2 regions of the Pantoea sp. BRR-3P genome follow, and region 1 is predicted to be linked to the other one. Evidence: predicted binding sites of a transcription regulator. Region 1 holds the regulator's gene; the other holds the start of a gene.

Region 1 (7,613 bases):
ATCTGCCGAACAGGTGGCGTACATCGGTGACGATCTGATCGACTGGCCAGTAATGGCGCAGGCGGGTTTGAGCGTTGCCGTGGCGGATGCCCACCCGATTTTGCTGCCGCGCGCGCATTATGTTACCCGCATTGCCGGTGGCCGCGGCGCAGTACGCGAGTTGTGCGATCTGATTTTGATTGCGCAGAACAAATTTGAGGATGCCATAGGGCAATCAATATGAGTAAGAGCAGGCGTTGGATGACGCTGATTCTGGCCCTGATCGCGTTGGTGCTGATCGGCTGGAATCTCACCAACCAGGATGACAACAAAACGCCGGTGGCGACGAATAATCAAGAGCCAACGTATACCAGCGAAAAATCCAATACTGTGGTGTATAACCCCACGGGCGCACTGGGTTATAAGCTGGTGTCAGATAAAGTGACCTACTTTTCAGCCGATGAGGTAAGTTGGTTCGATAATCCGGTGATGACCACCTATGACGAAAACAAAGTGCCGACGTGGTCAGCGCGTGCTGACAAGGCAAAGCTGACTAAAGATCGTATGCTTTACCTTTACGGCAATGTCGTCGTCAATACGTTGACCCAGGATTCACAGCTTGAGCGCATTCTTACCGATAACGCTCAGGTAAATTTGGTCACCCAGGACGTGACGTCTGACGATAAAGTCACCCTTTTTGGCCGCAGTTTTAATTCCACTGGCATGAAAATGCGCGGCAATTTACGGACGAAAAATGCTGAGCTGCTTGAAAAGGTCAAAACTTCCTATGAAATCCAAAATGAACCAAAACAGCCTTAAGTTATTGCTGGTGAGTGCCCTGCTGGCAACGAGTTTGCCCGCCCTGGCGCTGACCGGCGACTCAGACAAGCCCGTTAATATTGACTCCGTTAATCAGGCGCTGGACCTGCAAGGCAACGTCGCGACCTTTACCGGCAACGTGATTGTTACCCAGGGTTCGATCAAGATTACCGCCGATAAAGTCGTGGTCACACGTCCTGGCGGCGACAGCAAGAAAACCATCGTTGATGCCTATGGTAATCCTGCCACCTTTTACCAAATGCAGGACAGCGGCAAGCCGGTTCAGGGCCATGCCAGTAAACTGCACTACGAATTGGCGAACGACTTTGTTGAGCTGACGGGCAATGCCTTTATTCAGCAGCAGGACAGCAATATTAAAGGCGATCGTATCACTTACCTGGTGAAAGAGCAGAAAATGCAGGCATTTAGCCAGGGTGAAAGTAAGCGTGTGACCACCGTTCTGGTACCGTCGCAGCTGCAGGATAAAAACGGCTCGTCCGCGAGCCCTAAAAAGAGTAACTGATTGCTATGGCCACACTGATCGCTGAAAACCTGGCGAAAGCCTACAAAGGCCGCCGCGTGGTGGAAGATGTTAGTCTGCAGGTAAAATCCGGCGAGATTGTCGGCCTGCTGGGCCCAAATGGTGCCGGTAAAACCACCACGTTTTACATGGTGGTTGGCATTGTGCCGCGCGATGCCGGCCGCATCGTGATTGATGATGAAGACATCAGCATTTTGCCGCTGCATGCACGCGCACGCCGCGGCATCGGCTATTTACCTCAGGAAGCCTCGATTTTCCGCCGCTTGAGCGTGTACGACAATCTGATGGCGGTGCTGCAGATTCGCGATGATCTGACCGAAGAGCAGCGCCAGGATCGTGCTAACGAACTGATGGAAGAGTTCCACATCGCGCATCTGCGTGACAGCATGGGCCAGGCGTTATCGGGCGGTGAGCGCCGTCGTGTGGAGATTGCGCGCGCGCTGGCGGCTAATCCGAAGTTTATCCTGCTGGATGAGCCTTTTGCCGGCGTTGACCCCATCTCCGTTATCGATATCAAGAAAATCATTGAGCATTTGCGTGACAGCGGCCTTGGCGTGCTGATTACCGACCACAACGTGCGTGAAACCCTCGCGGTGTGTGAACGCGCTTATATTGTTAGCCAGGGGCATTTGATTGCCCATGGCACACCTGATGAAATTCTTGTAGATGAGCAGGTTAAGCGTGTTTATTTGGGCGAAGAGTTCAGACTCTGATAAGGTGTCGTAACACCCTACGTTTGCTTAGGAAATTCTAACCGAATTATGAAGCAAGGTTTGCAACTCAGGCTCAGCCAACAGCTGGCGATGACACCACAGTTGCAGCAAGCTATCCGCTTGCTGCAACTCTCTACGCTTGAACTCCAGCAAGAACTCCAACTGGCGCTGGAAAGCAATCCGCTGCTTGAACAAACCGATCTGCATGAAGAAGTCGATGCGCGCGAATTTCAGGATCAGGAAAGTGATTCACTAGATACGCGTGAAGCACTTGAACAGAAAGATATGCCCGAAGAGTTGCCGCTCGATGCCACCTGGGACGAAATCTACACCGCGGGAACCCCTTCAGGCACAGGTACCGACTACCAGGACGATGAGCTGCCGATCTATCAGGGCGAAACCACCCAATCGCTGCAGGATTATCTGATGTGGCAGGTTGAGTTAACGCCTTTTAGCGATACGGACCGCGCGATTGCCACCTCGATTGTCGATGCCATTGACGATACCGGTTATCTCACCGTCACTATACAAGACATTTATGACAGTATTGGTGATGAAGAGTTGACGCTGGAAGAAGTCGAAGCCGTGCTTAAGCGCGTGCAACGTTTCGATCCCGTTGGTGTAGGTGCGCGCGACTTACGTGATTGTCTGTTAGTACAGCTCTCTCAATATTCGTCCGAAACACCTATGCTGGCGGAAGCCCGTTTGATTGTCAGCGAGCATCTCGATCTGTTGGCTAACCATGATTTCCGCAGTCTGATGCGCGTGACGCGTCTCAAAGAAGAGATACTGAAAGACGCGATGCTGCTGATTCAGTCGCTCGATCCGCGTCCGGGTCAATCGATCAACACCAGCGAACCAGAATATGTTATTCCTGATGTTCTGGTGCGCAAAATCAGCAAGCGCTGGACAGTTGAACTCAACTCAGACAGCATGCCGCGCCTGAAAATCAACCAGCAGTATGCTGCGATGGGCGGTGCCGGACGTAACGAAAGCGATAATCAGTTTATCCGCAGTAATTTGCAGGAAGCCAAATGGCTGATTAAGAGCCTCGAGAGCCGTAACGATACGCTGCTCAAAGTGACACGCTGTATCGTTGAGCAACAGCAGGCATTTTTTGAGCAGGGCGAGGAGTATATGCGCCCGATGGTGCTGGCAGATATCGCCCAGGCCGTTGATATGCACGAGTCCACCATTTCACGCGTGACCACGCAGAAATACTTGCACAGTCCGCGCGGCATCTTTGAGTTGAAATATTTTTTCTCCAGCCACGTCAACACCGAGGGCGGCGGCGAAGCCTCCTCCACGGCGATTCGCGCACTGGTGAAAAAATTGATCTCCGCGGAAAATCCCGCAAAACCCTTGAGCGACAGCAAACTGACCTCCATGTTATCTGAACAGGGCATCATGGTAGCGCGACGTACGGTTGCTAAATATCGCGAGTCTTTATCTATACCGCCATCAAACCAGCGCAAACAATTGGTTTGACCGAACGAAGAAGGAAGACCTATGCAGCTAAACTTGACCGGACTTAACGTTGAGATTACCGAACCTCTGCGTGAATTTGTAAATACCAAATTTGCCAAACTGGAACACTATTTTGATCATATCAATCAGGTTTATATTGTTCTAAAAGTAGAGAAGGTGACGCAGGTTGCGGACGCAACACTGCACGTCAACGGCGGAGAGCTGCACGCCACATCGGAAGCGGAAGACATGTACGCGGCCATCGACGGGTTAATCGATAAGCTTTCCCGTCAGCTGACCAAACATAAAGACAAACTGAAAAAACACTAACCTTCACGCTTGCAGAGTGCTGACTGATTCGGCACTTAGAGCAAAATGGGGCGGGTTTAACCGCCCCGTTTTGTCATCTGCGCAAGCGCCAACGGGCGAACCGCAATGCAGTTAATTGCCTGATCCCCGCGGCTATGTGAACTCGCAAGTGAAACGATGATGAACAACGATCTGACACTGGAATTGAGCTCGGTCCTTTCACTGGACTGTACCCGTAGCGGCGTACACTGCCAGAGTAAAAAACGCGCGCTGGAAATTATCAGCGAGCTAGCAGCGAAGCAGCTCAATCTGCCGCACCAGACGCTTTTCGAAGCAATCCTGACCCGCGAACGCATGGGCAGTACCGGCATTGGCAACGGCATTGCTATCCCACACGGCAAGTTGGAAGAAGATACATTGCGCGCCGTAGGGGTGTTTATCAGCCTTGATCAGCCCATCGCTTTCGATGCGGTTGATAACCAGCCGGTTGACCTGCTGTTTGCCCTTCTGGTACCCGCGGACCAGTGTAAAACCCACTTGCACACGCTTTCGCTTGTTGCTAAACGCCTGGCGGACAAAACGGTCTGCCGCCGTTTACGTGCAGCACAGAGCGATGAAGAGCTCTACGCCATTATCACAGAAGCTCAGGAAGCACACTCTTAAGCGTAAAACACTTTTACCGGCCAGTTCGCCGGTTTAAAACGGGAGAAATGTGATGGTGCTGATGATCGTTAGCGGTCGGTCAGGCTCAGGAAAATCGGTTGCGCTCCGTGCTCTTGAAGACATGGGCTTTTACTGTGTCGATAACCTTCCGGTTGTGCTATTGCCGGAGCTGGCGAATACCTTAACCGAACGCAACATCTCTGCTGCGGTCAGCATTGACGTGCGTAATATGCCTGAATCGCCGGAAGTGTTTGAAGCCGCGCTCAACAATCTGCCCGACTCTTTCTCGCCGCAGTTGCTGTTTCTCGATGCCGATCGCAACACATTGATCCGTCGTTATAGCGATACGCGTCGCCTGCATCCGCTTTCCAGCAAAAATTTGTCGCTGGAGTGCGCCATCGATGAAGAGAACGATCTGCTGGAACCCTTGCGTTCACGTGCCGATCTGATTATCGATACGTCTGAGATGTCGGTTCATGAGCTGGCGGAGATGCTGCGTACCCGTCTGCTGGGTAAACGCGAGCGTGAATTAACCATGGTGTTTGAGTCATTTGGCTTCAAACACGGTATTCCGATCGATGCAGATTATGTGTTCGATGTGCGTTTTCTGCCGAACCCGCATTGGGATCCTAAGTTGCGTCCGATGACGGGCCTCGATCGGCCAGTAGCGGCATTCCTCGATCGTCATACTGAAGTGCATAACTTTATCTATCAAACGCGTAGCTATCTGGAATTGTGGCTGCCGATGCTGGAAACCAATAACCGCAGCTATCTTACTGTTGCCATCGGCTGCACCGGCGGCAAGCACCGTTCAGTGTATATTGCTGAACAACTGGCGGATTATTTCCGATCGCGCGGTAAAAATGTGCAGTCTCGCCATCGCACTTTGGAAAAACGCAAATCATGACCGTGAAACAAACCGTTGAGATTCGAAATAAGCTGGGCATGCATGCGCGTCCAGCGATGAAGCTGTTTGAGCTGGTACAAAGCTTTGATGCTGAAGTGCTGTTGCGCAATGAATCAGGTACCGAAGCCGAAGCTAGCAGCGTCATTGCGCTGCTCATGCTCGACTCGGCGAAAGGCGGTCATATCGAAATTGAAGCCAGCGGCCCGCAGGAAGAACAGGCGCTGGCGGCGGTTATCGAACTGTTTGAAGCGGGCTTTGACGAAGACTAAGCTTTTAGTGCAGTTTGTAGCGATTGAGGAAACCTTCGCCGCCCAGCTGCCGCATCTGGCGCATAATCCACTGCTGACGCTGACGCGTGTAGCCAGAAGGCGCATCGGCACGGAAGCGAATCGGATTAGGTAGCACTGCCGCCAGCAGCGCCGCCTCTGACATTGTGAGGCGACTAGCGGGCTTATTAAAGTAGCGCTGCGACGCTTCCTCCACCCCGAATACCCCGTTACCAAATTCTGCAATATTCAGATATACCGTCAGGATGCGGCGCTTCGTCCACACGGTTTCAATTCCCACCGTCAATCCTGCTTCCAGCCCTTTGCGCATCCAACTCCGCCCATCCCATAAGAAGAGATTTTTTGCCGTTTGCTGGGATAAGGTTGAGGCACCGCGCATGCGCTCATTACCCTCGTTATCCAGTACTGACTGAATGGCATCAACATCAAAACCCCAATGCTCAGGAAATTTTTGATCTTCTGATGCGATCACCGCCAGGGCCATCCAGGGAGAAATCTCGTCCATGCTGACCCAGTCTGAGTGCGCCACATAATCAAAATGCCCGGTAAACCAGGCGCCGATTTGTCGCTCTACCATCACTGCAGAAAACGGCACAGGTAAGAACGCAAACAGCAGAATGCCCGCTAACCACATACCCAACCAGGCCAGCAGAACTTTAGCAATCAGTACCTTAATACGTTTTCCCAGCTTCCCTTTACTCTTGCTCATGCAATTTTCTCTTACCTGTTCCCTGTATTAATTAATCACTCAAGTCACGATATCAAACAGCAATGTCTCAACGCTAAATTTTAACCCTATACCCGTTGAGTAACGAGGTTAATTAACGTTCAGCATGCACAATGCTTCTGTATTAGAGCCAAATACATCAAGCACTTCCAGTAAAAAAGGAATCGGTTCCATAAACAGAAATCGATCCAATGCAGTCTCACTGGATACTTAACTGAATGTGATGTCGATCACGCAAAACCTTTCGTAATGCTTAACTATAACTTTTAGTAGTCTTCGAAGATGCTCATTGATATCCAAGACCATTCTTAAAATCATGGCGGAATTCGCCCTGTCATCCATCGATTAGCACGTGGAAGAGGTAAAGCGATTTACCGCACAAATGGTTTACATTGCACGCTAAACCTTAAACTGGAACTTTCAACAGAGGGTTTCCAAAACGTTTTGGATAACCTGACCGAAAAAAAGCTTTTTTTGATAATTTTCAGAGCGTTAACCTTACTCAACTGCAATTTATCGTCAGTTTGAGTTTTTCCATGCTCCTTACAGGGCTTTCTAACGAAACGCTGAAGCAAAACCAGGCAAAAAGCAGAACAATTGGTCAAAAAGAGTGCAATTTGGCAAAGAAATTAATTCCTTGCTTGACTGTGTCAGCAAATTAATGTTTTCTGTATTTAATCGCTGCTCAACATCACACAATTTAATGAATCTTATCGCAAGCGTTAGCGAATTTGTTAAGGTGATTTGGAAGCGTTAACCAATACCACACTGTTGCTTTTTTATTCGATCTCTCATAATAGCAGCAGTACCCATTTCCCTGGTGTTGGCGCAGTATTCGCGCACCCCAGTTTCGACTGGGGTCATTTTTTTCTGACGTCCTGTAATTTCTCTCGCTCAGCAACCCATTCACGTAACACGTTCACGTCCTGCAACCATTCCTGTTTTAATTCGTCGATCCACTCCTGGACATTGTCCCACCACGCTGGCAATTCCGGCGACTGAATCTGCTTCGCCAGCTGTTGCAAATGCAGTAAGCCAACCGAACCCGCCGCGCCTTTAATCTTGTGGCCTTCTTCGGCAATGCCCTTCTGATCGCGCGCCATCATGTTCGAATCCAGCACATCAAGGTATCCGGGCATCATCTGCTCAAACATCGTTAAGCTCTGCGTAATCAATCCTGGACCCACCAATTCAATATATT
Region 2 (4,726 bases), 380 kb from region 1:
ACAGTGCAACGCACCAAAATGGCGCCCGTTAACGGTGTTCCAGCTCGTCGAGATGCTGATAAAGATCGGCGATTTGATGGATGCGCTGACGCCCCTGCGACAACATTTCATGTAGCAAAGCGTTGGCCAGCAGATTAATCAGGCTCATGGCGGAGGCGTAGCTATCAAAGGCGGAAACGCTATCGAGCGATGCACACAGCTGCCAGCGCGCCAGCGTAATGATGCCCTGCGCCTGCGGCTCACACAGCGCCAGCACCGGAATGTTGCTCTGCTGCAGCTGCTGCATCAGCGGACGAATGATGCGCGGGCGGCGGCGAAACGCCATCACCACTACAATGTCCTCCGGCGTGATGTCCACCAGCTCTTCGCCCAGCGTCTGGCCCGGCTGCGGCAGGACATGCACCTGTGGACGCGCCTGCATCAGCTGCTGACGCAGGTGCAGCGCCACCGGATACGCATTGCGCATGCCGATGATAAACACCCGTTTAGCCACGCCCAGCGCCGCAATCACTTCACCGAACTGCTGCGGATCGATGCTGTTAACCCACTGCGTCAGATTCGCCATTTCTTGCTTGTAGTGGCGTGACAGTAAGGTGTTGCCCTGCACCGCATCGCGATTGTCGGTGAGCGGCATGCCGCTCTGGCGCAGGATGCGCAGCTCATCGCGCATGTCCTTGTATTTTTCGTAACCGAGACGCTTGAATAAACGACTGACCGTGGCCTTTGAGACACCGCTCAATCGCGCCAGCTCGGCGCTGTTGTAGCTGATCAGGTCATCAAAATGGTCAAATACGAAGTCGGCAATGCGCTGCTCCTGCGGCGACAGTTGCGGATAGTGACTACGAAGTCGTTCATCAAGTTGTTTCATCATCGGTCCTGTAACTTTTGTTTCATCACAAGCTAGCATAAATCGATCCAGATTGATGTCCGAGCAAAACTGGAACAGCTCTTGCTTAGGTTTATGCAGGATCTGCCAGGTGCGCATAAACCCGCACATTCCGTAGCGGCGCGATTTATCGCGCAATAAATTGCGCCGCTACGGAATGTGCGGGGATTAAATAGCGTGCTCACAAAAGAACAAGAGAAGAAATCACTATGATACAGAGCAATATGGCGCCGTTAGGCATGGCCGTTACGCCGCATCATCTTGCCAGCGAAAGCGCGTTAGCGGTGCTGCGTGAAGGCGGCAGCGCAATTGAAGCGATGGTGGCTGCGGCCGCCACCATCGCCGTGGTTTATCCGCACATGAACGGTTTGGGCGGCGACGGTTTCTGGTTGGTGGTGCCACCTAACGGCGATCCCATCGCCATTGACGCCAGCGGGGCGGCCGGTTCGCTGGCGCATGTCGATTTCTATCACGGCGAAACCCATATTCCGCATCGCGGGCCGAAAGCGGCATTAACCGTTGCCGGCACCGTGAGCGGCTGGCAGGAAGCCTTAACGCTGGCGCAGGAACTCGGTGCCGCGCAGCTGCCGTTAACGCGCCTGCTGCGCGATGCGATTCGCTATGCCGCCGACGGCATTCCGGTCACCGCTTCGCAAGCCGCCGCCACCGCCGCTAAGCAGCATGAGCTGCAGCATCAGCCCGGTTTCGCCGCCACTTTCCTGCCAGATGGCAACGTACCGACTGCGGGCAGCCGCTTTACCCAACCGGCGCTGGCCAATACGCTGAGCATGCTGTGCGATCACGGGCTGGAGAGTTTTTATCGCGGCGAACTGGCGCACCATCTGGCGCGCGAAATGACCGCACTCGGGATGCCGATCACCCTGGAAGATTTGCAAACCCACCAAGCGCGGCGCTGCACGCCACTGCATCTGGCACACAGCGAAGGCGATATCTGGAACATGACGCCGCCGACGCAGGGTTTGGTGTCGCTGGCGATCCTCGGCATTACCGATCGGCTCGCTATGGCAGACGCCGATGAGGCACAAACCGTGCACCGCATCGTTGAAGCCACCAAAAAAGCCTTCGCGCTGCGCGACCAGCACATCACCGATCCGCGCCACATCGACATTAATGTGCAGAGCCTGCTGGACGCCGAACATCTCAGCACGCTGGCGGCACAGGTAGACGACAGGCAAGCCGCGTCGTGGGGCACCGGGCGCGGACCCGGCGACACGGTGTGGATGGGCGTGATGGACAGCAGCGGGCTGGCGGTCTCCTTTATCCAGAGCATCTACCACGAATTCGGCAGCGGCGTGGTATTGCCCGGCACCGGCATCACCTGGCAAAACCGTGGCGCTGCGTTCAGCCTGCAGCCCGACCATCTACTGGCGCTGCAGCCGGGCAAACAGCCGTTCCACACGCTTAATCCCGCCGCCGCGCGTCTTAAAGATGGCCGCACCATGGTGTATGGCTCAATGGGCGGCGACGGCCAGCCGCAAACCCAGGCGGCGATTTTCACGCGCCATGTGATTCAGGGGCAGCCGTTGCAACAGGCAGTGAGCGCGCCGCGCTGGCTGCTGGGGCGCACCTGGGGACAATCATCGGACTCGCTCAAGCTTGAAGCTCGCATCGCGCCGGAAACGGTGCAGCAGCTGCGCACGCTCGGCCATGAGGTGGAACTGCTGCCTGATTTCAGTGAAGTGGTCGGCCATGCGGGTGCCATCGTTCGACATAACAACGGCATGCTGGAAGGCGCGTTCGATCCGCGCAGCAACGGCAGCGCCGCCGGTTTCTAACGGAGATTATTGATGAGTTCACAACCGGACTGGGCCTCCTATATCGCCCAAATGGAGCAGATTCTGGCGCTGGAGCTGGACGATGCGCGCCGTGCCGAATTGCTGACGCAATTTAATCGCATCGCCGCGATGGCCGAGCCGCTGATGGCGCTGCCGCTCGACGATCGGCTGGAAGTGGCGGGAGTGTTCCATCCATGAAACTGTCGTCATTATCGATTAACGCCCTGCATCAGGCGCTCAGCCTGGGTGAAATTAGCGCCCGCGAGATCGCACAAACGACGCTGGCAGCGATTGAGCAACATAACCCGGCGCTCAACGCCTGGACCGAAGTGACCGGCCAACGCATGCTGCGTGAAGCCGAGCAACTCGATCAGCAACGCCAGCGCGGCGAGACATTAGCGCCGTTGGCCGGCATTCCGTATGCGGTAAAGAACCTGTTTGATGTCGCTGGACACAGCACTTTAGCCGGTGCCAGCCTGTTCAGCGATCGCGCCGCGGCACGCGAAGATGCCTGGGCGGTGAGCAAACTGCGTCAGTCCGGCGCGCTGCTCTCCGGTATGTTGAATATGGATGCCTACGCTTACGGCTTTACCACCGAAAACACCCATTATGGCGCGACGCACAACCCACGAGATCTAACCCGCGTGGCGGGCGGCTCGTCCGGCGGTTCGGCGGCGGCGGTTGCAGCGGGTTTGGTGCACTTTTCACTCGGCACCGACACTAACGGTTCGATCCGCGTACCCGCTTCGCTGTGCGGCATCTTCGGTTTAAAACCCACTTTTGGTCGCCTGTCGCGCAGCGGCAGCCATCCGTTTGTCGCCAGTCTCGATCACATCGGCCCGTTTGCCCGGTCGGTGGAAGATTTGAGCCTGGTGTATGACACTCTGCAAGGCGCGGATGCCAGCGATGCCTTCCAGGCCGCGCAGCCGGTTGCGCCGGTCAGCGATTTACTGCGCCATGGCGCAGAAGGCGTGCGCAGCGCAGTGCTCGGTGGTTTCTTCTCAACCTGGTGCAGCGATGAAGCGCGTGCAGCCGTCGCAGTGGTCGCCAAAGCGTTAAATGCCGTGGAGGAAGTCAGCTTACCCAATGCTGAAATCGCGCGTTCGGCGGCCTTTATCATGACCGCTGCCGAAGGTGGCAATCACTATTTACCTGCGCTGCGTAGCCAGCCGGAGCAGTTCGAGCCTAATTCGCGTGAACGCTTGCTGGCTGGCGCAATGCTGCCTTCGGCGTGGTACGTGCAGGCACAGCGTTTCCGCCGTCACTTCCAGCAGCAGGTGCTACCGCTGTTTGAGCAGTTCGACGTGCTGATCGCCCCTGCCACGCCGTGCACCGCCACCACCATCGGCCAGGAAACCATTCACATCAACGGCCAGGATTTACCGACGCGCGCCAGCATGGGCATGCTCACCCAGCCGATCTCCTTCCTCGGCTTACCGGTGTGCACCGTACCGCTGCACACCGCCAGCGGCTTGCCAATTGGTTTGCAATTGATCGCCGCACCGTTTAAAGAACATCTGGCACTGCGCGCCGCCTGGGCACTGCAACAGCAGGGGCTGACGCTGCCACAAACCACCTTATTGGACGCCTGAAGATGACACCTGAAGATATCGACCGCCCGGCGGTACTCGCCGACGTCACCGCCGCCTTTTATCGCTACGAGCAAGCGCTGATTAGCAATGACATCGCGGTGCTGGATGAGCTGTTCTGGCACGACCCACGCACCGTGCGCCTGGGTGCGGGTGAGAATTTATATGGCATCGACGAGATCCGCGCGTTTCGCGCCGCGCGCCCGTCAAAAGGCCTGGATCGTACGCTGCGCAATACGGTGATCACTACCTTTGGTGATGATTATGCGGTGTGCAGTACTGAGTTTACGCGCGCGGGCGTGGAGAAGATTGGGCGTCAACAACAGACGTGGGTGAGATTGCCTTGCGGCTGGCGGATTGTGGCAGCACAAGTGAGCTTGATGAGCTGAGGGCGCAGCGTTTCGCCCTGATTGGCAATCAGACTGCTTTTTTCAACGTCCACTTCAAGGTCAAGG

The links. Region 1 encodes sigma-54, which starts transcription at its own class of promoters, with help from an activator protein. Its sites were predicted from a motif close to GTTGGCACANNTTTCGCTNT; they were not measured.
Region 2: a site for sigma-54 is predicted at 937-956, ahead of AAGR08_RS14765 (gamma-glutamyltransferase family protein). Genes of this name have one in related genera too.

What each region holds. Positions count from the first base shown of each region.
Region 1 covers NZ_CP155066.1:3,544,322-3,551,934, forward strand. Annotated here, with positions in the region: gene kdsC (3-deoxy-manno-octulosonate-8-phosphatase KdsC) at 1-223, shown strand, start outside; gene lptC (LPS export ABC transporter periplasmic protein LptC) at 220-798, shown strand; gene lptA (lipopolysaccharide ABC transporter substrate-binding protein LptA) at 767-1,321, shown strand; gene lptB (LPS export ABC transporter ATP-binding protein) at 1,327-2,052, shown strand; gene rpoN (RNA polymerase factor sigma-54) at 2,101-3,540, shown strand; gene hpf (ribosome hibernation promoting factor) at 3,562-3,849, shown strand; gene ptsN (PTS IIA-like nitrogen regulatory protein PtsN) at 4,009-4,491, shown strand; gene rapZ (RNase adapter RapZ) at 4,544-5,398, shown strand; gene npr (PTS phosphocarrier protein NPr) at 5,395-5,667, shown strand; gene mtgA (monofunctional biosynthetic peptidoglycan transglycosylase) at 5,672-6,394, opposite strand; gene arcB (aerobic respiration two-component sensor histidine kinase ArcB) at 7,273-7,613, opposite strand, start outside.
Region 2 covers NZ_CP155066.1:3,162,916-3,167,641, forward strand. Annotated here, with positions in the region: gene hpxU (MurR/RpiR family transcriptional regulator HpxU) at 29-868, opposite strand; gene AAGR08_RS14765 (gamma-glutamyltransferase family protein) at 1,096-2,682, shown strand; gene hpxX (oxalurate catabolism protein HpxX) at 2,695-2,880, shown strand; gene AAGR08_RS14775 (AtzE family amidohydrolase) at 2,877-4,274, shown strand; gene hpxZ (oxalurate catabolism protein HpxZ) at 4,277-4,660, shown strand.